Nitratifractor salsuginis DSM 16511: one gene and its partners. The protein of the gene in region 1 interacts with the protein of each later gene in a pairwise test. Links are inferred from orthologs where the notes say so. Each region holds a gene or a part of one and is shown on either strand. Other genes may lie near its edges. The genes, in order: groL, grpE and NITSA_RS06145.

Evidence for each region.
Region 2: the proteins of groL (region 1) and grpE interact in binary tests that used the Escherichia coli proteins (3 or more experiments, as listed by UniProt). The link is inferred for Nitratifractor salsuginis DSM 16511 from one-to-one orthologs.
Region 3: the proteins of groL (region 1) and NITSA_RS06145 interact in binary tests that used the Escherichia coli proteins (3 or more experiments, as listed by UniProt). The link is inferred for Nitratifractor salsuginis DSM 16511 from one-to-one orthologs.

The regions. Positions count from the first base shown.
Region 1 is NC_014935.1:1,858,999-1,866,021, forward strand. Bases 2,856-5,785 are described here. They hold groL (chaperonin GroEL), read left to right. Parts: upstream 2,856-3,466; coding sequence 3,467-5,104; downstream 5,105-5,785. Other genes in these bases: groES (co-chaperone GroES), read left to right, coding at 3,131-3,397; NITSA_RS09545 (glycerophosphodiester phosphodiesterase), read left to right, coding at 5,399-5,785. Also shown: NITSA_RS09515 (RND family efflux transporter), read right to left, coding at 1-112; pyrF (orotidine-5'-phosphate decarboxylase), read right to left, coding at 738-1,451; NITSA_RS09525 (molybdopterin molybdotransferase MoeA), read right to left, coding at 1,455-2,690; more of NITSA_RS09545, read left to right, coding at 5,786-6,229; NITSA_RS11465 (hypothetical protein), read left to right, coding at 6,302-6,472; ribosome maturation factor RimP, read right to left, coding at 6,477-6,917; 30S ribosome-binding factor RbfA, read right to left, coding at 6,907-7,023.
Region 2 is NC_014935.1:476,300-483,015, forward strand. Bases 4,018-6,716 are described here. They hold grpE (nucleotide exchange factor GrpE), read left to right. Parts: upstream 4,018-4,933; coding sequence 4,934-5,500; downstream 5,501-6,716. Other genes in these bases: NITSA_RS02395 (RrF2 family transcriptional regulator), read right to left, coding at 4,018-4,193; rpsO (30S ribosomal protein S15), read left to right, coding at 4,360-4,629; dnaK (molecular chaperone DnaK), read left to right, coding at 5,591-6,716. Outside these bases: molecular chaperone DnaJ, read right to left, coding at 1-991; NITSA_RS02375 (Dabb family protein), read left to right, coding at 1,120-1,416; recombination mediator RecR, read left to right, coding at 1,403-1,972; NITSA_RS02385 (class I SAM-dependent methyltransferase), read left to right, coding at 1,981-2,739; NITSA_RS02390 (DHH family phosphoesterase), read right to left, coding at 2,727-3,779; more of NITSA_RS02395, read right to left, coding at 3,789-4,017. UniProt on the Escherichia coli protein: Participates actively in the response to hyperosmotic and heat shock by preventing the aggregation of stress-denatured proteins, in association with DnaK and GrpE. It is the nucleotide exchange factor for DnaK and may function as a thermosensor.
Region 3 is NC_014935.1:1,207,381-1,214,466, forward strand. Bases 822-3,814 are described here. They hold NITSA_RS06145 (ABC transporter ATP-binding protein), read left to right. Parts: upstream 822-1,909; coding sequence 1,910-2,719; downstream 2,720-3,814. Other genes in these bases: NITSA_RS06140 (ABC transporter permease), read left to right, coding at 822-1,907; NITSA_RS06150 (MlaD family protein), read left to right, coding at 2,709-3,641; NITSA_RS06155 (ABC-type transport auxiliary lipoprotein family protein), read left to right, coding at 3,638-3,814. Also shown: NITSA_RS06135 (MATE family efflux transporter), read right to left, coding at 1-696; more of NITSA_RS06140, read left to right, coding at 792-821; more of NITSA_RS06155, read left to right, coding at 3,815-4,225; NITSA_RS06160 (FUN14 domain-containing protein), read left to right, coding at 4,229-4,570; NITSA_RS06165 (epoxyqueuosine reductase QueH), read left to right, coding at 4,736-5,824; 3-hydroxyacyl-ACP dehydratase FabZ, read left to right, coding at 5,910-6,368; lpxA (acyl-ACP--UDP-N-acetylglucosamine O-acyltransferase), read left to right, coding at 6,368-7,086. UniProt on the Escherichia coli protein: Part of the ABC transporter complex MlaFEDB, which is involved in a phospholipid transport pathway that maintains lipid asymmetry in the outer membrane by retrograde trafficking of phospholipids from the outer membrane to the inner membrane.

The DNA of each region.
Region 1 (7,023 bases):
CGATATGAATGATTCTAGCATCCTCGATGAGCTTCCCCTCCAGAGCACGATTCGCCTCCAGTACCTCCCCCGGAGCCGCCGCCTTGATCGTCGCCCGATCCCAGGGCTCCACCCGAGCATAGTGCTCGGCGGCGGAAAGAAACGAACCAAGGAAAAAGAGCGAAAGAATTATAAATGTTTTATGGAGTTTCACAGCGTGGTAAACCTTCATGAATTAGGAATTAGGAGTTAGGAATTCTTTTTTAGTCGTGGAGATGTAATAATTGAACACACTACCATCAATTTCCAATTTCTAATTTCTAACTACTAATTTCTAATTTGAAAAAGAAGGCAGGCGATAAGCCGGGTTCTGTCGTTGGGTGACTATTTATCTAGGCCCGCCGTCACCGACGGGCTCGAGCGAAGCACACAAGATGTGAGGCTTGTACCAGGTGCTTCTTGCTGCGGACCGGGTTTACCTGGCTGCCCCCGTTACCGGGGGCACCGGTGGGCTCTTACCCCACCCTTTCACCCTTACCTGTGCGGGAAAACCCGCCATCGGCGGTCTACTCTCTGTTGCACTTGCCCTCGAATCGCTTCGGCCAGCCGTTAGCTGGAGTCCTGCCTCACTGCAGCCCGGACTTTCCTCTTGCGGCACCAACCGCAAGCAGCCACCTGCCTGCCTTCGCGCCGAGTATAACAGATTTTATTCCCGGATGCAAACCCCCGAAAAGGGCGCCACAGCAAGGTACCAAAGGCTATTGTGATCGAGCGGAAAGCCCCCCGATGCGTTGCAAGATTTGCCGCACTTTTTCTTTGGGATCGGGGTCTTGATAGACAGGCCGCCCGATGACGGGAAAGTCCACGTGCTCTTTGGCCGCCAACTCCAGGGTCGCCACCCGCTGCTGATCCCCCGCCTCCTCTCCAAAGGGGCGGATCCCGGGGCACAGAGTCAGAAATTTCTGCGAAGTCACCTCCTTGACTGCCCGGCTCTCAAAAGCGGAGCAGACCACCCCGTCCAATCCCGCCTCATAGCTCATTCGGGCGAACTCCCGAGCTTTCTCGTCGATTCCCTTCCCATAGATACGGCGAAACTCCTCTTCGCTGAAAGAGGTCAACGCCGTCACCGCCAGGACCAGGGGACGATCCTCTCCATAGGGTTCCAGCCGCTCCATGACCGTCCGCAGGGCCCGCTCCCCGGCGCTGGCGTGGACATTGAACATCTCCACCCCCAACTCGGCGATCTCCGCCGCCGCGTCAGCCATTGTGTTGGGGATGTCGTAGAGCTTCAGATCGAGAAAGATCCTGAAACGGGGGTTGATGCTCCGCAGGGTATCGAGAAAGTCCCGGCCGTCGCGGATGTAAGTGCGAAAGCCAACCTTCATCCAAAGATCATCGAACTCCCCCAGGGCTTCGGCGAGACGGAGATTCTCCGCGGAGCTGGGCAGGTCCAGGGCTATAGCAAGTTGCATCGGCTATCCTTCCTGTGAATCGTTTCGAAATTCTACCGCATCCCAAAGGGGGATCACCTCGATCGATGTTCCTTCCGGAAGTTCCCGGACCTCCTCCCCGAATATCGCTAGGACATCGCTCTCCGCCAGGGGAGTGAGCATCCCCGATCCGTAGCGGTTGCCCCGGGTAGGAAAGAAACGCCCCTCTCTCATTCGCCCCAGGACCATTTCGCTCCGCCCGCCCCGCAGCTTGAGCACTTCGCCCATCGCGGCGCTGAAACGGCGGTGCCGGACCGATCGGGCCCCCTGCATCCGAAAGAGCACCGGAATCGCAAGGACCAAAATATTGAGCATCGTAGCCAGAGGATTGCCCGGCATCGCCATCACGAAGCTCCGCCCCATCCGACCCATCATCGTGGGACGCCCCGGTTTGACATTGACCCCGTGAAAGAGAGGCTCAAGCCCATTAGCGAGGAAGGCTTCGTAGAGAAAATCGGCTTCTCCCGTACTGATCCCTCCGCTGGTGAAGATCACATCGTAACGCTTGAGCTCCCCCAGCATTGCGACGGTGCTTTCCCGATCGTCGGGGATGCGGCCGTGGTATTCCGCCGCGAAGCCATAGCGCTGCAGCAGGGCAATGATCCCAAAAGCGTTGGCATTGTAAATCTCGTCCTCCTCCGCTTCCTCCCACGGTTCGCGGATCTCATCTCCGCTAGACAATACAGCGATCCTCAGCGGCGCCGTCACCTCGGCCGCCATCAACCCCTGGCTGCTCAGCAACGCGATATGGGAGGGTTCCAACACCGTTCCCGCCTCCAAGAGCGTCGTCCCCACGTCGAGCTCTTCGCCTCGTTTGCGCAGGTTGCTCCCCCGCTTGATCCCCTCAGGAATCGTCACCGCTTCATCCGTCACATCAGAGCACTTCTCGATCGGAACGATCGTATCGGCATCGGCCGGTACCTGTGCCCCCGTCATAATCCGGTAGCACTCTCCCTCCTCTAAAATCGCTTCGGGTCGATCTCCGGCAAAAATCGTCGCGGCGATCCGCAGTCGCTTCCCGCCATCCCCATAACGAAAAGCGAAGCCGTCCATAGCCGAATTGTCAAATGAAGGAAGGTTTTTGCGAACCTTCACCTCTTGCGCGAGAATACGCCCCAAAGCCCGATCAAGCGTCACAATCTCCCGTTCCCTTTTGAGCGGCGCATTCTCCAACGCCAAACCCAGCGCCTCTTTTAATGACAAGGTATCCAGCTTCACCATAAAGATCACTCCTCTCTGCAATTGTTCAATGGAGCTATTATGTCTAAATCATTGTTAGAGATCGAAATGAAAAAGGCAGTATTATCTAAAAGGCCAACTGTGTGACTGTGGGTTAAAAATAAAAAAAAAGATGGAAAATAGTAATGAGAAATAAAAAAGGGGGAATGGTAGCAGGGGGGGAACTTGAATCCCCGACCTCCGGCTTATGAGACCAGCGCTCTAACCAGCTGAGCTACCCTGCCATCAAAAATACAGGCCGGAATATTACCCTAGAAAACTTTAAAAGTCAATACCAAGCCAAAGAGAGAGAAATAAGTATTAAAAATAAGGTAACTTTAGTCAATAACACTAATGATTCTTAAATATTTTCCTGGAATTGACTTGACATACATCAAAAAACTCACTAAAATACCGTCAAACTAAACCAAAAAGGAGCGAGCATGAACTTCAAACCCCTGGCTAATCGTGTACTGATCGAGCGTGAGGAGGAAGTCACAACCACCGCTTCCGGCATCATCATCCCCGACAACGCCAAAGAAAAGCCCCTTCAAGGGAAAGTCCTGGCAGTCGGACCCGATGCGGAAGAAGAGGGAATCAAAGTAGGCGACACGGTCGTCTTCGGCAAATACGCCGGGACCGAGATCGTTCTGGACAATAATGAGTATCTCATCCTCAACAGCGACGAGATCCTCGGTATCCTGGGCTAAGCCCCGAATATTAGAGAGTAAGAAGAGTAGAAGAATAGAAATCAGTCAACGCATCAAAGGAGCATAAAAATGGCAAAAGAAATCGTCTTTTCAGATATCGCACGTAACGGACTCTACAGCGGAGTCAAAAAACTGGCCGACGCGGTCAAGGTCACGATGGGACCCCGCGGACGTAATGTCCTGATCCAGAAGAGCTTCGGCGCTCCCAGCATTACCAAGGACGGCGTCTCTGTCGCCCGGGAGATCGAGCTGGCCGATTCTCTGGAAAATATGGGAGCTCAGCTGGTCAAAGAGGTCGCCAGCAATACCGCGGACGAAGCCGGTGACGGTACCACCACCGCCACCGTTCTGGCGGAAAGCATCTTCCGCGAAGGTCTGCGCAATATCACCGCAGGGGCCAACCCCATCGAAGTGAAGCGAGGTATGGACAAAGCCAGCGCCGCCATCATCGAAGAGCTCAAGAAGATGAGTAAAGAGGTCAGCGACAAAGAGCAGATCGCTCAGGTTGCCACCATCTCCGCCAATAGCGATGCCAAAATCGGTAACCTCATCGCCGAGGCGATGGAAAAAGTTGGTAAAGACGGCGTCATCACCGTCGAAGAGGCCAAAGGAATCAACGACGAACTCGAAGTCGTCGAGGGTATGCAGTTTGATCGTGGTTATCTCTCGCCCTACTTCGTCACCAACAGTGAGAAGATGACCGTCGAGATGGACAACCCGCTGATTCTCATCACCGACTTCAAGATCAGCAGCCTCAAAGACCTGATCCCTCTGCTCGAGCAGACCCAGCAGAGCGGACGCCCGCTGCTGATCATCGCTGACGATGTCGAAGGTGAAGCTTTGGCGACTCTGGTCCTCAACCGCCTCAAGGGCATCCTCAACATCGCCGCCGTCAAAGCCCCCGGCTTCGGCGACCGCAAGAAGGAGATGCTCAAGGATATCGCTATCCTCACTGGCGGTACCGTCATCACCGAAGAGCTCGGTCTGACCCTGGAGAAGACCACCATCGATCAGCTCGGTCAAGCCGCCCGTGTCGTCATCGACAAAGATGATACCACCATCGTCGACGGTAAAGGCAGCAAAGAGGCGGTCGAAGCCCGCATCCGCGAGATCAAGGCTCAGATCGAGAACACCACTAGCGACTACGACCGCGAGAAGCTCCAGGAGCGCCTGGCTAAGCTCAGCGGTGGTGTCGCTGTCATCAAGGTCGGTGCCGCTACCGAGACCGAGATGAAAGAGAAAAAAGACCGCGTCGACGACGCCCTCTCCGCGACCAAAGCGGCTGTGGATGAGGGAATCGTTATCGGCGGAGGTGCCGCATTGGTCAAAGCCGCCAAAGCGGTCGAAATCAGCCTCGAAGGTGACGAGCAGGTCGGTGCGGAGATCATCCTGCGCGCCGTCAAAGCTCCCATCAAGCAGATCGCAGACAACGCCGGCTTCGACGCCGGAGTCGTCGCTGACAAAGTCAGCACCAGCGAAGACGCCAACCTCGGTTTCAACGCTGCCACCGGCGAATATGTCAATATGTTCGAAGCCGGTATCATCGATCCTCTGAAAGTCGAGCGGGTCGCACTGCAAAATGCCACCTCTGTCGCCAGCCTCCTGCTGACGACCGAAGCGACCGTCAGCGAAATCAAAGAGGACAAACCCGCTCCCGCCGCTCCCGATATGGGAATGGGCGGAATGGGCGGAATGGGGATGATGTAATCTCCCCCACCTCCTGAAGGAATTTTCCCAAAACGTCGATTCATTCCCTCCTTTTCTTTCCGGTCGTGAGACCGGAATCTTTCATATCTGAATAAAATACTTCATTCCTTTAACAAGAAGATCCCATCACACTGCTTTCCCTATCAATATTCAGGACAATATAACCTCTTCGCAATGCTTCAATTTCCATTTTGATTCCAGAGGTCTTCAACCTACCTTCCTTGTTCTGGCAATGATTAGATTTTATCAACTTTCTATTTTAAACTGGTAATATATTTAAGGGAAGGAGTAGTTATGGCTTTTTACGAAAAATTCAGATCAGACCAGTTGATCGGTGCCCACAGAGGTTGGAGGGAGATCCGTCCGGAGAATACACTTTGTGCTTTCGAAGCGGCGGCAGGGCATTGCGACTTCATCGAACTTGATGTGCAGCTGAGCCAGGATGGAGCCTGGGTCGTTTGCCACGATGAGACATTGGAGCGAACCACCGATGTGGAACAGTGTTTCCCGGGGGAACTGCGCCCAAGACGGGTCATCGACTACGCCGTGGAAGAGCTTCGCCGACTTGATGCAGGAAGTTGGTTTCTCGACCGGGACCCCTTCGGTACGCTGAAATCGGGAAGGGTGTGGAGAGAAACGATTCAGGCCCTGATGCCTATCCGACTGCCTACCCTGGAGGAAGTTCTCGATTTTTCCGCAGCGAGCGGGATCTCTCTGAATATCGAGATCAAAGATATGCAGACGCTTCCGGCAAAAAAGGTCGTTCGAAGATTCAGGGAGGTCTTGGAAGAGTATCCCAAGGCGCTGCCGCCCATCCTGGTCTCCTCCCTCAACCACTATTACCTGGCCGAGCTCAGTCGAGGGATCCCTTCACTCCCTCTGGCTGCTCTGGTGAATGCATCCCATCCTCCACGACTCAAAGACTACCTGAAGCGGCTCTGGGTCGAAGCCTATCACGTCGATACGACACTGATCAAAACTACCCCGATCGAGTCTTTGGAACGTCTCGGCATCTACTGCGGCGTCTATACCGTTAACAACCCCATCCATCAGGAGTACCTCTTCCGCCAAGGCTATCGATCGATCTTTTCGGATTGTCTCATCGAAAGAGATACCCCCTGTTGAAACAGGGCAGTAACGAGAAGGTAACGATCTTTCGCCACAATTCTGCATCCAAATACAGAAAAAGGATGCATTATGCAACTCAAACTATCAGAAAAAATCTTTATCTATTCAATGATCGTGATTGGTGTGGCCATCTATCAACTGCTCCGCCTGATTCCTCAACCGGGATTTATGCTCAAAGAGTTGGAAGAGGTACCGGAAAGAGAAGAGAGCCGAAAAGAGCGACTCTGTTACAGTTGCTGAGGGCTCAGGAGTTGTTGGCCCAGTCGAAGTAGGTACGGGCTTTGAGGATCTGGGGGTAGCTGTAGCGGTGTTCGCCCTCTTTATTGCGAAGAATGATCCCCTCTTCGTCGGCAGACTCCAGGATACCCCGGAGTTTTTCGCCTCCGGCGATCTTGAGTTTGACCCGTTCACCGACGGCACTTTGGAAATGCCGGGGCTTTTTGAGGGTCCGCTCGATGCCGGGGGAGCTCACTTCCAGGAAGTATTTGCCGCCAACCGGCGGATGGACATCGAGAAGGGGGGAGAGGTCGTTGGAAATATCGGCGCAGGTGTCCAGATCAACACCCCCGTCCTTGGTGATATAGACCCGATAAATAGTCTGATCGTTCTCGTTGACGGTTTCGGTATCGTAAAACTCCGCTCCGTGGGAGCGCACGATCTTGGCGATCTGATCCTCAAGATTCATTGCCAAGCTCCTTTTCGATCTTTTTGAACAGTTGATCCATCTTGCTGATACGCTCCAGCTGATCGTCGAACTCAAAGGTGAAGTTGGGAGCCTTGTACCATCCTTC
Region 2 (6,716 bases), 1.4 Mb from region 1 along the record:
GGATCATCTTGATCTGGGCGATGAGATCGCCGGTGCGTCCGCCATGGACATCAGGTACTCCCTTGCCACGGAAGACGAACTGTGCCCGGTCTCTCGTGCCGGGTTTGAGATCCAGTTCCAACTCTCCGTCGAGAGAAGGGATTGTGATTTCACCGCCCATAACGCACTGGGTGAAGAAGACTGGGACTTCGATGTAGAGGTTGTTCCCCTCCCGGACGAAATGCTCATCCTCTTCGACATAGAAGAGAACGTAAAGATCCCCACGGCGTCCGTTTCGGTCTTCGTTGCCTTTGGCGGGGATACGGAGCCTGTTGCCGGTATCGACTCCGGCAGGGATGGAGAGCAGCACAGTTTCATGCTTGAGCTGATAGCTGCGCCCCTGACACTCGGGACAGGGTTCCTTGACGACCTGTCCGCGTCCCTGGCAGTGGGGACACTCCTGGGCGAAGGTCATAAATCCCTGGCGCATCACGATCTGCCCCTGTCCTCCGCAGGTGCTGCAGGTTTGGAGCTGCCCATCCTTGGCTCCGGTGCCCCGGCAGGCGTCACAGGGGGCTTTGTATTGCAGGTCGATCTCTTTTTCGCAACCGAAGACTGCTTCCTGGAAGCTTAGCTCCAGCTCCACTTCCAGGTCCATAGCGTAGTTGGCTCCGCTCTGGGTACGTCGGGATCGGCCGAATCCGCCTCCAAAGGCCCCTCCGAACATCGAGTTGAAAATATCCATAATATCATCCATACTGTCGGCGTGGAACCCGGCACCCTGGCGCTCCAGGCCCTCTTTGCCGTAGCGGTCGTAGATGGCCCGTTTCTCTTCGTCGCTGAGGACCCCGTAAGCTTCGTTGATGAGCTTGAACTTCTCTTCGGCTTCGGGATCCCCGGGGTTTTTGTCGGGGTGATAGCGCAGTGCCAGTTTGCGGTAAGCCTTTTTGATCTCGGCAGCCGTGGCGTCACGGCTCACTTCCAGAATTTCATAATAGTCGACGCTTGTCATTGGGAAATCGCTCCTGATTTTACTGTCTGATCTCTGGGAATTTTGGGATTAACAGGATAAAAGTTGTCAGAATTTTACCATAATTATTTAGGTTATAATTCGGCAAAATTGTGGGGAGGATGAAGCGCATGGTTGTCCATATCGTTATGATCAAATTCGCTGAAGCGGCAGACAAAAATGAGCGGATCAGGGAAGCGAAAAGGCGTATTGACGCTTTGATTGAGCAGGTCCCTTCGCTGCGCAGTATGGAAACGGGGATCAATTTCTCCGAGGAAGAGCGGGCTATGGACCTGGTGCTGACCACCACCTTCGATGACCGCAAGGGGCTGGAGGAATATGCGGTGCATCCCGAGCATCTGCGGGTGATCGATTACATCAAGAGCGTAGCCGAGTACAGCAAAGTCGTGGATTATGAAACGGTATAGAGTCGAATCTTTCGAACGGCTGGTTGAAGCCTTCAATGCTCTGCCGACCATCGGGCGCAAGACGGCGACACGCCTGGCCTATCATCTGGTGACGGAGCAGGGCTTCAGCGGGCTCAAGCTCGCCCAGGCGATCGAGGATGCGGTGAGTAGCCTCAGAACGTGCCGGCGTTGTCACGCGATCTGCGAAGATGAGCTCTGCGGGATCTGCAGCGATCCGGGCCGGGACCGGAGCAAGCTCTGTATCGTCCAAAGCGCCAAGGATATCTTTACCATCGAAGAATCGGGGCAGTACGAGGGACTCTACTATATCCTCTCTTCCATCGAAGAGCTGGATGAGAGCCACCTGCACGAGATCGTGGAGGGGGTGGAGGAGGTGATCTTCGCCTTCCCTCCCGGGATCGCCACCGATACGATGATCCTCTATATCGAGGATCGTCTGAGTGACCGGGGCTTGGTCTTTACCAAGATCGCCCAGGGAGTTCCCACCGGCGTGGAGTTGGACAACATCGATCTGCTCTCCCTCTCCCGGGCCCTGGAAGACCGGGTGCGCGTCTAGGAGGTTTTATGCCCAAATCTCTGCTGGATTTTATGGCGCCGCCTTCCGCTCTGCCCGAAGCGTTTCGCCCCCAAAAGAGCCTGAGCCTGTCGGAACTTCTCGATCCCCGAGAGGGTGAACGGATTCTGGTGCTGGGGTATGGGGATCTGCAGGTATTGGAAGCTTGGCAGAAAAGAGGCACGGAGCTTCTGCTCTGTGTCCAGTCCGAAGCGGAGGCGGTGAAGGCGAGAAAGGCCGGGGTAAGAGCGGTTCTGGCCCAGGCAGAGTATTTGAGTGATCGGCAGCGCTTTGACGGGATCATCCTCCTCGATCCCGGCTATCGTATGCATCAGCCGGAACGTGCGATCCGCCATCTCGTCCGGGCGCTCAAACGGGGCGGGAGGCTGCTGATGGAGTTGCCTCTGAACGGTCACTTGGAGGCTGCCGGCGAAGTTCTGGATCGGGTGCTCGGGGATCGGGGATGCCGGGAAGAAGTGGAGCGAATCGAATATCCCCCGGCGAATGTCTGGCGCAATGCTCTGCAGCGCGCCGGGGTGAGCCTGGAAGAGGATCGGATCATTTACCGCCACCGGCGTATTTCTCGGGAGAGACTGGAGGAGTGGGGTGAAGGTCTGATTCGCCCCTCGGCACTGCTGCTTGACCCTGCAGAGGGAAAAAAAATGATCGATCAGCTCAGGCAGGCAATGGAAGCCTGCTGTGAAAACGGCTTTTTTTTGGATGAAGAGGTGCTTCTGAGGGTCGTGGGTGCTGCCCATCAGGAGGGCTGAGCACTCTTTTCGTCGATATAGTTCTGGATGAAGTCCCTCAGGTCGCTGTAGACGAAGGAGTCTTTGTAGTTTTCGATCTTGCCGCCGCTGGCGTTGGGGTGGCCGCCGCCGTTGCCGATCTCCGCCGCCATAGCGGAGACGTCGAGCTTGTTGTTGCTCCGCAGGCTGAAATTGCCCCGGGAGTTGACATCCATATAGAAGTCGTAATCAGGGTTGGCGAGGAGAAAGGCGTTACCGATGAGGGAAGTATTGCCCACGTTGTAACCCAATAACCCTTTGTAGCCTTTATAGTTGATAGTCAACCGATCCTTTTCACGGCTCAGCAGCCGGGTGACATAGTTGGCGACCAGGTTGTCCTTGGTATCGTTCTTCTCCAGGCGGAAGAAGGCTTTCTTGTGGCTATGCAGCGCTTCATCCAGCACGATCGGCGCCTCTTCCAGAGGCACATCTTCCAGGATCTTCGCCGCGGTGTCGATGAGGCTGAGCTTGTAGGCGCGGTCCTCATCGGGAAAGAGGATTCGGTTGACTTCCCGGGCTCCGCTGATCATCCCCAGGAGGACTTTGCCGTAGGGGAAGTAGGGGCTCTCCTCCACCCAGATGTCGATGGCATTGATCGCTTCGACGATCTTTTCATAGTGACCTTCCGGGTCGAAGCCGAAGTGCTCCCGCAGCCAGTCGTAGGTGATCTTCGTGGCGCTTCGGGAAGTGTCCAGGGTATACCAGGCAAAGCGTTCGGCAGCCGAGGCTCCCGTGCCGTGGTGATCGAGAAGTTGCAGCTTGGCTCCCGCTTCCATCGCCCCTTTCTCCAGAGCGTTGCACTCTTTGGTACTCAGGTTGAGATCGGTGATGAGAATGAGGAACTCTTTCTCCGGATCCCGGAGTCGCTCCTCTTTGATGCGGTTGAGAATTTCCCCCAGGCGGGCCGTCACTTCCGGGCCGTAGTTGGCGTTGTAGCATTGAATATCGTCGAAGGCCCGGGTCGTAAGATATTGGCAACCGTAACCGTCCAGGTCGATGTGGGAGAGATGATGGATACGCATCGCGGCACCTCAGTCGACAAAGAGCTGATCGAGGGTCAGCTCGTTGAGGAAATCGTCGATCTTGCCCTGAAAAGTCGCGAGAAAGGGGGAGATGGCGCATCCGCCGATGCTCCCGTTGGGGCAGTTCTCCGCGTATTGGGTGCAATCGAAGACGGCGGGAGATTTGCCCTCAGCCGCCAGGATTACATCGTAAACCGAGATCTGGTCCATTCCCGCTTTGATCGTGAAGCCTCCCTGGGCCCCCCTGTGGGATTCGAGGATCTCCTGTTTGGCGAGATTGTGGAGGATCTTGGCCAGGAAGCTTTTGGGAATGCAGAGTTCGCGTGCCAACTGTTCGGAGCCGATCGGTTGCTCCGATTTCCGGATTTTGTCGAGTGAAAGTAGTGCGTATTCGCTGGCGCGGGTCAATAGCATGGATGCGTCCTCTTTTCTTTAACTGATAATGCAACTTTATAATTAAGAGTATTTTACTCTAATTTAATTAATAGGAGATTTCGGTCTCTAAAGAGGGGGACTTATCTCCTTTGAAGCTTGGGACAGTATAATTTCGGACCAAATTTATACCAATCAGGAGGTCATTATGGCTTTGGATTCGGCGAAGAAACAAGAGATCATCGCTAAATACGGACGGGGAGAGAACGATACCGGTTCTCCGGAAGTGCAGATCGCACTGCTGACAGAACGGATCAAATATTTGACCGATCACCTCAAGACAAACAAGAAAGACCACTCTTCCAGACTTGGTCTGCTGAAGCTGGTCGGCCAGCGCCGCAGACTGATGCGTTATCTGCGTAAGAAAGATTACGATCGTTTCGTTACTATCAAAGAGGCGCTCGGTATCCGTAACTGATCCCTCTCCCGGGTTTTCCCGGGAACTTCAAACTCTTTTTTAATCTTTTTACATTTTTTCCAATACTTTTCATTACCCTTCTAACATTTCCGAGTTTCCCACACACAGTTTTATTTATCGTTGCTGCACGAGGATCACATACTTTGGACTTATCATATTTCCGTTTCTTTACCATTGTAGCCAATAACTATATACTAGTTGAGTCATTATGACTAAATAAACATATATATAATACCAATAGAGATACTTGACAAATCCAAGCTCAATGGATATAATGGAGAAAATTTTCCGAAAGGGGGAAGCGATGAGTAAAAAGAACAAACGTCCCGAAGAGAGCGAAAAAAAGCTCTCCCGGGAAGAAGAGAAAAAGAAAAACGAGAGCCAGGAGCCTGAGGAGTTGGAGGAGTTTGGCTGTGAAGAGAAACTGGCAGACTGCCAAAAAGAGGTCGAAGAGTACAAAGATCGATACCTCCGAGCCCATGCCGATTTCGAAAATATGAAAAAACGCTTGGAGAAGGACAAATCGACGGCCGTAATGTATGCCAACGAAGCCTTTGCCACCGATCTGCTCAGTGTGATCGATACTTTTGAGAACGCTTTGGCGAGTATCGACAAGATCCAAGGAGACGAAGCGGTCGAAAAGATCAAAGAAGGGATCGCTCTGACCTATGAGCAGCTGCTGAAGGTGCTCAAGAAGCATGGGGTCGAGGAGATCGCCAATGAGGGAGTCTTCGATCCTCATGTGCATCAGGTAGTCCAGCAGGTCGAGAGTGATGCTCACGAGCAAAACGAGATCGTCCATGTCCTGCAGAAGGGATATAAGCTCAGGGATCGTGTTCTGCGTCCCTCTATGGTAAGCACCAAAAAATAAAAAAACTTTACAGAAGGTGACTTAGGTTGCCTAGGTAAATCAAAAAAACGCTTATAATAGCGATAAAGAATCAGAAAAGGAGAACGAACAATGAGCAAACCAATTGGAATCGACTTGGGAACGACCAACTCCGCAATGGCGGTCTATGAAAACGGGGAAGCGAAGATCATCCCCAACAAAGAGGGAAAGAACACCACCCCCTCTGTCGTAGCCTTTACCGACAAAGGTGAAGTCCTGGTGGGGGATCCCGCCAAGCGTCAGATGGTCACCAACCCGGAAAAGACCATCTACTCCATCAAGCGGATCATGGGATTGATGTGTAACGAAGAGAAGGCCAAAGAGGCCAAAGAGCGTCTGCCCTATCACGTCGTCGACAAGAACGGCGCCTGTGCCGTCGAGATCGATGGAAAAATCTATACACCTCAGGAGATCTCAGCGAAGATCCTGATGAAACTCAAAGAGGACGCGGAAGCCTATATGGGCCAGCCGGTGACCGATGCGGTCATTACCGTCCCCGCCTACTTCAACGATGCGCAGCGTAAAGCGACCAAAGAGGCGGGAACCATTGCCGGATTAAATGTCCTGCGGATCATCAACGAGCCTACCGCCGCGGCTCTGGCCTACGGTCTGGAGAAAAAAGAGAGCGAAAACATCGCCGTCTACGACCTGGGTGGCGGTACCTTCGACGTGACCATCCTCGAAACCGGCGACGGTGTGGTCGAGGTCCTGGCGACCGGCGGGGACGCCTTCCTGGGTGGAGACGACTTCGACAACCGGATCATCGACTATGTGGTCGAAGAGTTCAAAAAAGAGCATGGCATCGATCTCAAAGCCGACATCATGGCGCTCCAGCGCCTCAAAGAGGCGGCCGAGAATGCCAAGAAAGAGCTCTCGACCGCTACCGAGACCGAGATCAACCTGCCCTTTATTACGGCAGACCAGACCGGTCCCAAGCACCTGGTGATGAAGATCACCCGGGCGAAGTTCGAATCTTTGATCGAAGACCTGGTCGACAAGACCATCACCAAGGTCCAGGAGGTTCTCAAAGACTCCGGTCTGAGCAAGGACGAGATCAAGGCGGTCGTCCTGGTCGGTGGATCGACCCGGATCCCCCTGGTTCAGCGGAAGGTCAAAGAATTCTTCGGCAAAGAGCCCAACAAGTCGGTCAACCCCGACGAGGTTGTGGCCATCGGTGCGGCGATCCAGGGTGGAGTCC
Region 3 (7,086 bases), 650 kb from region 1 along the record:
ATTGCGGTTGACGTGGAAGAATCTCGAAAGCGCTTCCCAGCGCAGCAGCTCCCTGCGCCGAACCCTTTGTATGGAAGCGCGGTAACGCCCCAGCAGCCAAAAGGCGTAGGCCAATCCCGCATATTGAGCCACCACCGTCCCCCAGGCCGCCCCGGCGATCCCCCACTCCAAAACCCGGACCAGAAAGATACTGAGCCCCACATTGACCAGATTGACCAGCACGGTGACATAGAGGGGGTAGCGGGAATTCTGCATCCCGAAGAAAAAGCCGGTCAGAACGAACATCAACAGCACCGCGGGCGCCGTCCATATTCGTATGGAGAAATACTCCTGGGCCAAAGAGCGGTAGCTCGCCTCCACATTCATCCACTCAGCGGCGAGTCCAAAAATAATATTTTCAAATATGATCATAGGGAGCGCCAGGATCAATGCCAGGATCATCGCCCGATAGAGGGTCGCGCTGAGCGTGTGCCCGTCCCCAGCTCCGAAAGCCTGAGCCGTCATTCCCGTCGTGCCCATCCGGAGGAAACCGAAGCTGCTGTAGAGGAACATAAAGATCATCCCCCCGATCCCCAGCGCCGCCAGATGGGCTGCCGAGAGATGCCCCATAAGCGCCGTATCGACGGAGCTGATGAGAGGAACGGAAATATTGGCCAGGATATTGGGAAGGGCCAGGCGGAGGATCTGCCGGTTCATATTTGCTCCTTTTCGCTGCGTGATTCTAGCCGATTTCCCCTATAGGCAAGCCCTGGAAATGAAGCCGATTAAAACTATGACGCTATAATCTGCCTATGAATCAAAGCCCGCTGAAACTCCGTAAAAACGGCGAAGAGACCCTTATCGAATGTCAGGGAGACTGGACTCTCGATCAGGCCCGACTCATCGAAAAGGAGCTCCGCCGCCTCCCCCTCCCCGAGACTCCACGCTGCCGGATCGATTTTGGAAAGGTGCAGCGTTTCGACAGCGCGGGAATCCTCCTGCTTCTAGAGCTGCGGGAGCGAATGAAAAAGGCGGGCAAAGCGTGCGAAATCACCGGTCTCGATGAGAAAAAAGAGAAAATGCTGCACCTCATCGAGCGGGGATACGGTGAAGAACCTCTGCCCAAACGGCGGGAAGGTTTGCTCTGGCGTATCGGCAAAGCCACCGTCGAAGAGCTCAAAGTCGTGCGCGACTTCTTTCATTTCCTGGGGGAACTCTCCGTCAGTTTCCTGCGCTTGCTTTTCAAGCCCTCCAACTTCCGTATGCGCGAAACCGTCTACCACATCCAGCACTCCGGCGTCAATGCCCTTTTCATCATCGGCCTGACCTCTTTTCTGGTGGGGCTGGTCATCGCCTACGAGAGTCTCGTGCAGCTGGTTCAGTTCGGGGCGGATATCTACGTCGTCGACGGGATCGGCATCGCCATTACCCGGGAGCTGGGGCCCATGATCACCGCCATCGTCATCGCGGGACGCAGCGCCTCCTCCTATGCCGCGGAGATCGGGACGATGAAGATCACCGAAGAGATCGCCGCCATGCAGACTTTGGGCTTCGATCCCTTCTACTTCCTGGTCATTCCCCGGATTGTCGCCATGATGATCGCTTTGCCCCTGCTGATCTTCTTCTCCGATGTGATCGGAATTTTGGGAGGAATGATCGCCACCAAGGTCCAGGTCGATCTCTCCTTCACCTTCTTTATCGAAAGACTGCAGGAAGTCCTGGCGGCCAAGCACTACATCCTGGGAATCGTCAAAGGGCCCTTCTTCGCCCTGATCATCGCCGCGACAGGGTGTTTTCACGGCTTTCGGGTGACCGGAGATACCGAAAGCATCGGGATCGAAACCACCGCCAGTGTGGTTCACGCGATCTTTTTCGTCATTGCCTGCGACGCTCTTTTTGCCGTCATCTACACTCAGTTGGGATATTGAGCATGGCCGAACCGATCATCGAAATGCGCAACATCGTCACCCGTTTCGGCGACACAGTGATTCACGACGGGGTCAATTTGACGGTCTATCCGGGGGAAATCTACGGCATCCTCGGAGAGAGCGGCGCGGGAAAATCGGTCCTGGTCAAAGAGATCATTATGCTGCTACGGCCTACCTCCGGCACGATCAAAGTCCTGGGCAAGGAGCTCTCTCATCTCAACTACGTCGAGCGGCATCAGCTGCGGCGAAGCTGGGGAGTGCTTTTTCAATTCGGGGCCCTCTTCACCTCCCTGACCGTCGCAGAGAACATCGCTCTGCCTTTGAAAGAGTACACCTCTATCCCAAAGGATTTGCGGGAGAAGATCGTCCGGGAAAAGCTGGAGATGGTGGGGCTCCATAGCCGGGCCGCGGCTCTCTACCCTTCCGAGCTCAGCGGTGGGATGATCAAGCGGGCTGCCCTCGCCCGGGCCCTGGCCATGGACCCCAAGCTCCTCTTCCTCGACGAGCCCACTTCGGGACTGGACCCCATCGGCGCCCGGGCCTTCGACCGGCTCATCGTCGATCTCAGGGATGCCCTGGACATCACCGTGGTGATGATCACCCACGACCTCGACTCCATCTTCACCATTGTCGACCGTATGGCGGTCCTGGCCGACAAACACGTCGTCGCCGAGGGGACCCTCCAGGAAGTGATGGCGACAGATCATCCTTTTGTGCAACGCTTTTTCAAGAACGAATACATCTCCAAACGATTTATGGGTAAAATAGACGCAAAAGATTCAGCCGGGAGCGGAGCCAGCGATGTACAGTAAGATTAATTATACTCTTGTCGGTCTCTTTGTGCTGCTCTTTACCATCCTGGCGTTCGCCTTCGCCTTTTGGCTCGCCAAATACGGCTTTGAGGAAAAATACGACTACTATTATCTCTATTTCACCGAACCTGTTGACGGGCTCACGATGGACTCCACCGTCAAACTCAAGGGGGTCGATGTGGGCAAGGTCAGCCGCATCGAAATTGATCCCACCAATGTCGAGCGGATCCGGGTCAAGATCCGCCTCAAAGCGGGAACCCCCATCGTCAAAGGGATGTACGCCCTGCTCAAGCTCCAGGGGATCACCGGCCTCTCCTATGTCCAGATCGAAGGGGGCAAAAAGGGGGCACCTCGCTTGACGGCACCCGAGGGACAGATCCCGGTCATCCCAACCCACCCGTCACTTCTGCACCGGCTTAGCGAAAGCGCTCCGAAATTTCTCGACAAACTCCAGCACACTGCCGATGGCCTCAACAAACTTTTCAGTCAACATAATCAACAGCAATTGACGAAGATTCTCAACAATACGGCCGAAGCTACCGGCAAAGCGGTCGCCGTAGAGAATCGACTCATCACTCTCTCCGATGAATTCAACCGTACCCTGGCCCATTTCGATCGACGCAGCGCCCAATTGGTAGATTCCGTCGACCAGGTGACCGATACACTGCAAAAGAAGCTCCCGCCCCTTATGGATCATGTGGATGAAGCGGGCCGTAATATCGCCGACCTTGCCAGAGGGATTGACCGTCGTCTGAAACGGGGCGAATACGATCTGCGCAAAATGATCCGTCCCATACAGATCGACATCAAAGAGCTCAGCTACAGTTACCAGGAGCTCGCTGAAGATTTGAAAAACCTGAGCCGGCATCCCAGCTCCCTGATCTTCGGTGCGGGAAGCCCACCCAAAGGACCCGGTGAATGAAAAATCTACTCTCTCTGCTTATTGCGGGCGCTCTCTTCTTTCTGCTCGGCGGATGCAGCGGCAAAACGATCCATATGTATACCCTCGACGCAGCGGGAAATCTTCCCAGAGTCCATCCCCGTTTCAGTGCCATTCGTGTCGATTACCCCAAGGGGATCGAGGATACGATGGGGACCCGTATCTATTTCAGCCGGAGTGACCTGACCCAATCCTACTACGGCTACAGCCAGTGGAGCAAATCCCTCAACCGGATCCTGATGGCCAACCTCATCGAAGCCCTTCAACGCAGCGGCATCGCGCGCAATGTCCTCGACTACGCGTCCCAGGCCGATGCCCCCTATGAACTCGAATGCACCGTCTACCGTTTCGAACACCAGATCACCCCCCAGGGCTCCACGGCCGAAATCTCCATCGGACTGCGACTGATCCGTACCGAGGACAAGAAGCTGATCGCTTCGAAAATCTTCAACTACAGCATCCCCTGCACCCAGACCGACGCCCGGGGATTCGTCGAAGCGGCCAACCGGGCCATTTTCCGGCTCTCGACTGATATGATCCGCTGGCTGAGCAGTGTGAGGAGATAAGCGATGGATGAGAATCTGACCCGTGTCATTCAGGAGCATCTGCCGGGGCTTCCCTGGCTGCAGATGGGGAGCGGTTTCCTCATCGGCCTCTCCGTCGGCTATGTAATCAAAAAGAGCTTCAAAATCCTGCTCTTTTTCGGAGGACTGGCGGTAGCGTTGCTTTTCATCCTGGAGCATCAGCACCTCATCACCCTCAATGAAGAGGGCCTCACCCAAACCGTCTCCGAGGGCTCGACCCTCTTCCAACATTTCGCCCTCTTCCTCAAAGAGCGCCTCTCCCGCCTCGGAGTCGCAGGAGGCACCTCCTCCGTCGCCGGCTTCTTCGCCGGGCTCAAGATGGGATAACACTAATAACTAGTAACCGAGTAATGAGTAACTGAGCAACCGAATAAGGCTGACAATGAAAGATCGAATAACTCCAATAAAGGTGTCGCAAAGCGACACAGACCGAAATTCCTCATTCCTCATTCCTCATTCCTCATTCCATAATTTTTCCCAAAAGGAAAAATTATGCTAGTCCACATCTGCTGCGCCGTCGACAGCCACTATTTCCTCCAAAAACTCAGAGAGGATTTCCCCGAAGAGAAGCTCATCGGTTTTTTCTATGACCCGAACATTCATCCCTATAGTGAATATCGTTTACGACTACTGGAAGTCGAGCGCAGCTGCCGTCAACTCGGGATCGAGCTGATCGAGGGCCCTTACGATTTCGAAAGCTGGATGGAAGCGGTGCGCGGCCTGGAGAATGAACCGGAGAAGGGGCGGCGCTGCGCCGTCTGTTTCGACCGCCGCTTTGAAGTGACTGCCGCCAAAGCAGCCGAATTGGGTGAGCGGCGCTTCACCTCCACCCTGCTGACCTCTCCCAAAAAATCCCTCAAGCAACTCCGCGAAGAGGGAGAACGCCTGGCCCGACGTTACGGCCTGGAGTTCATCGCCCCCGATTACCGCAAGGCGTCAGGGACCCAGGAGCAAAACATTATGGCCAAAGAGGCCCAGCTCTACCGACAGGATTACTGCGGGTGCCTCTTCGGCTTGACCATCCAGCGCCAACAGCAGGAGAAGTTGGCCGATGAGCTGATGGTACCGATCTCGGGGCAGATCCAACCCGAATCGATCGAAGAGCGTCTGGAGCTCTACACCCGGCGTCTCGAACTCGAAGCGCAGGGGCTCGAATACCGCATCGTCAGAGAGCGTTTCCTCAACTGGCGGCTGCTCTCCGGGCTGCTCAGGGTGCGAAAAAGTCCCGTCCCCGCCCATATCCTCCCCTATTCCACCCTCAAACGCTCCTATACCCGGGGACGGATCGAAGAGCTAATCGGCGAAGTGGCCATAATGAACCGGGATGAAGTCAAATTCATTACCCTGGAGAGCTACAACCGCCTCAGCGGCCGCAACTATCGTGATGTCACCGAACTGATCTTCCATCCTCCCACCTTCGAGGAGGAACTCGAGCTGCGGCACCAGCTCCTCCCCGGCCCCTACGATCTCAGCGCCCTGCTCGTCGTGGAGTCGATCCCCGAGAACAAGGTCGAATTGACCCTCCAGACCCGCCTCTTCGAGGATGTCCGGGAACGGCTGATCTTTCCCTTCGAAAGATAAACGGCTTCTTTACCTATTTTCGATAAAATATTGCTCATTATGCTCCGACGGTGTTCCGGAGCAGATTCCCACCGAAAGGTCATCCGTGTCAGCAACGCTCTACAACGTCATCGAGATTCAGAAGATCCTCCCCCACCGCTTCCCCTTCCTGCTGGTGGACCGCATTACGGCCCTGGAGCCGGGACGCTCGGTCGAAGGGTACAAAAACGTCTCCATCTCCGAACCGGTCTTTCAGGGCCATTTCCCCGATCACCCCATCTATCCGGGCGTTATGATCATCGAAGGAATGGCCCAGGCCGGCGGAGTGCTCGCGTTTAAAAGTATGGACAGCCAGGGGCAGGAAGCGACCCAGGACAAGGTGGTCTACTTTATGAGTATCGACAAAGCCAAGTTCCGTGCTCCCGTCACACCGGGAGACAAGCTCGTCTACCGTCTGGAGGTCGTCAAAAACAAAGGCGCCGTCTGGTTCCTCGACGGTAAAGCCTACGTCGATGAGAAACTGGTGGCGGAAGCCCAGCTCAAAGCGATGATCGTGGACAAGTGATGTCAGCAAACTCTATCCATCCTACCGCACTGATCGATCCGAAAGCCCGAATCGGTGAAGAGGTCAGCATCGGAGCCTACACCGTGATCGGACCGGAAGTCAGCATCGGCGACGGGACCGAGATCGGCAGTCATACTCTTATCGAGGGAGCGACCCGCATCGGTAAAAAGAACCGGATCTTTTCCCACGCCGTGATCGGGTCGATCCCCCAGGATCTGAAATACCACGGAGAAAAGGTACGCCTGGAGATCGGGGATGAGAACATCATCCGGGAATTCACCCTCATCAACCCGGGGACCGAAGGGGGCGGCGGAGTCACCCGTATCGGCAACGGGAATCTCCTGATGGGCTATGTCCACATCGCCCACGATGTCCGGATCGGCGACCGCTGCATCCTCGCCAATGCGGCAACCCTGGCCGGGCATGTGGAGCTGGGAGACCATGTGGTTGTCGGCGGGATGACGCCGATCCACCAGTTCGTCCGGATCGGCGACTATGCGATGATCGCCGGGGCCAGTGCCCTGAGCCAGGATATCCCTCCTTATTGCCTGGCCGAGGGCAACCGGGCCCACCTGCGGGGCCTCAACCTCACCGGCCTGCGCCGCAAAATGGAGCGGGAAACCATCGACGCACTCAAGCAGGCCTACCGGGAACTTTTCGAAAGCGGCAAGCCGCTCAAAGAGACGGCCCAATCCCTACGGAAGTCGACGGAGCATCC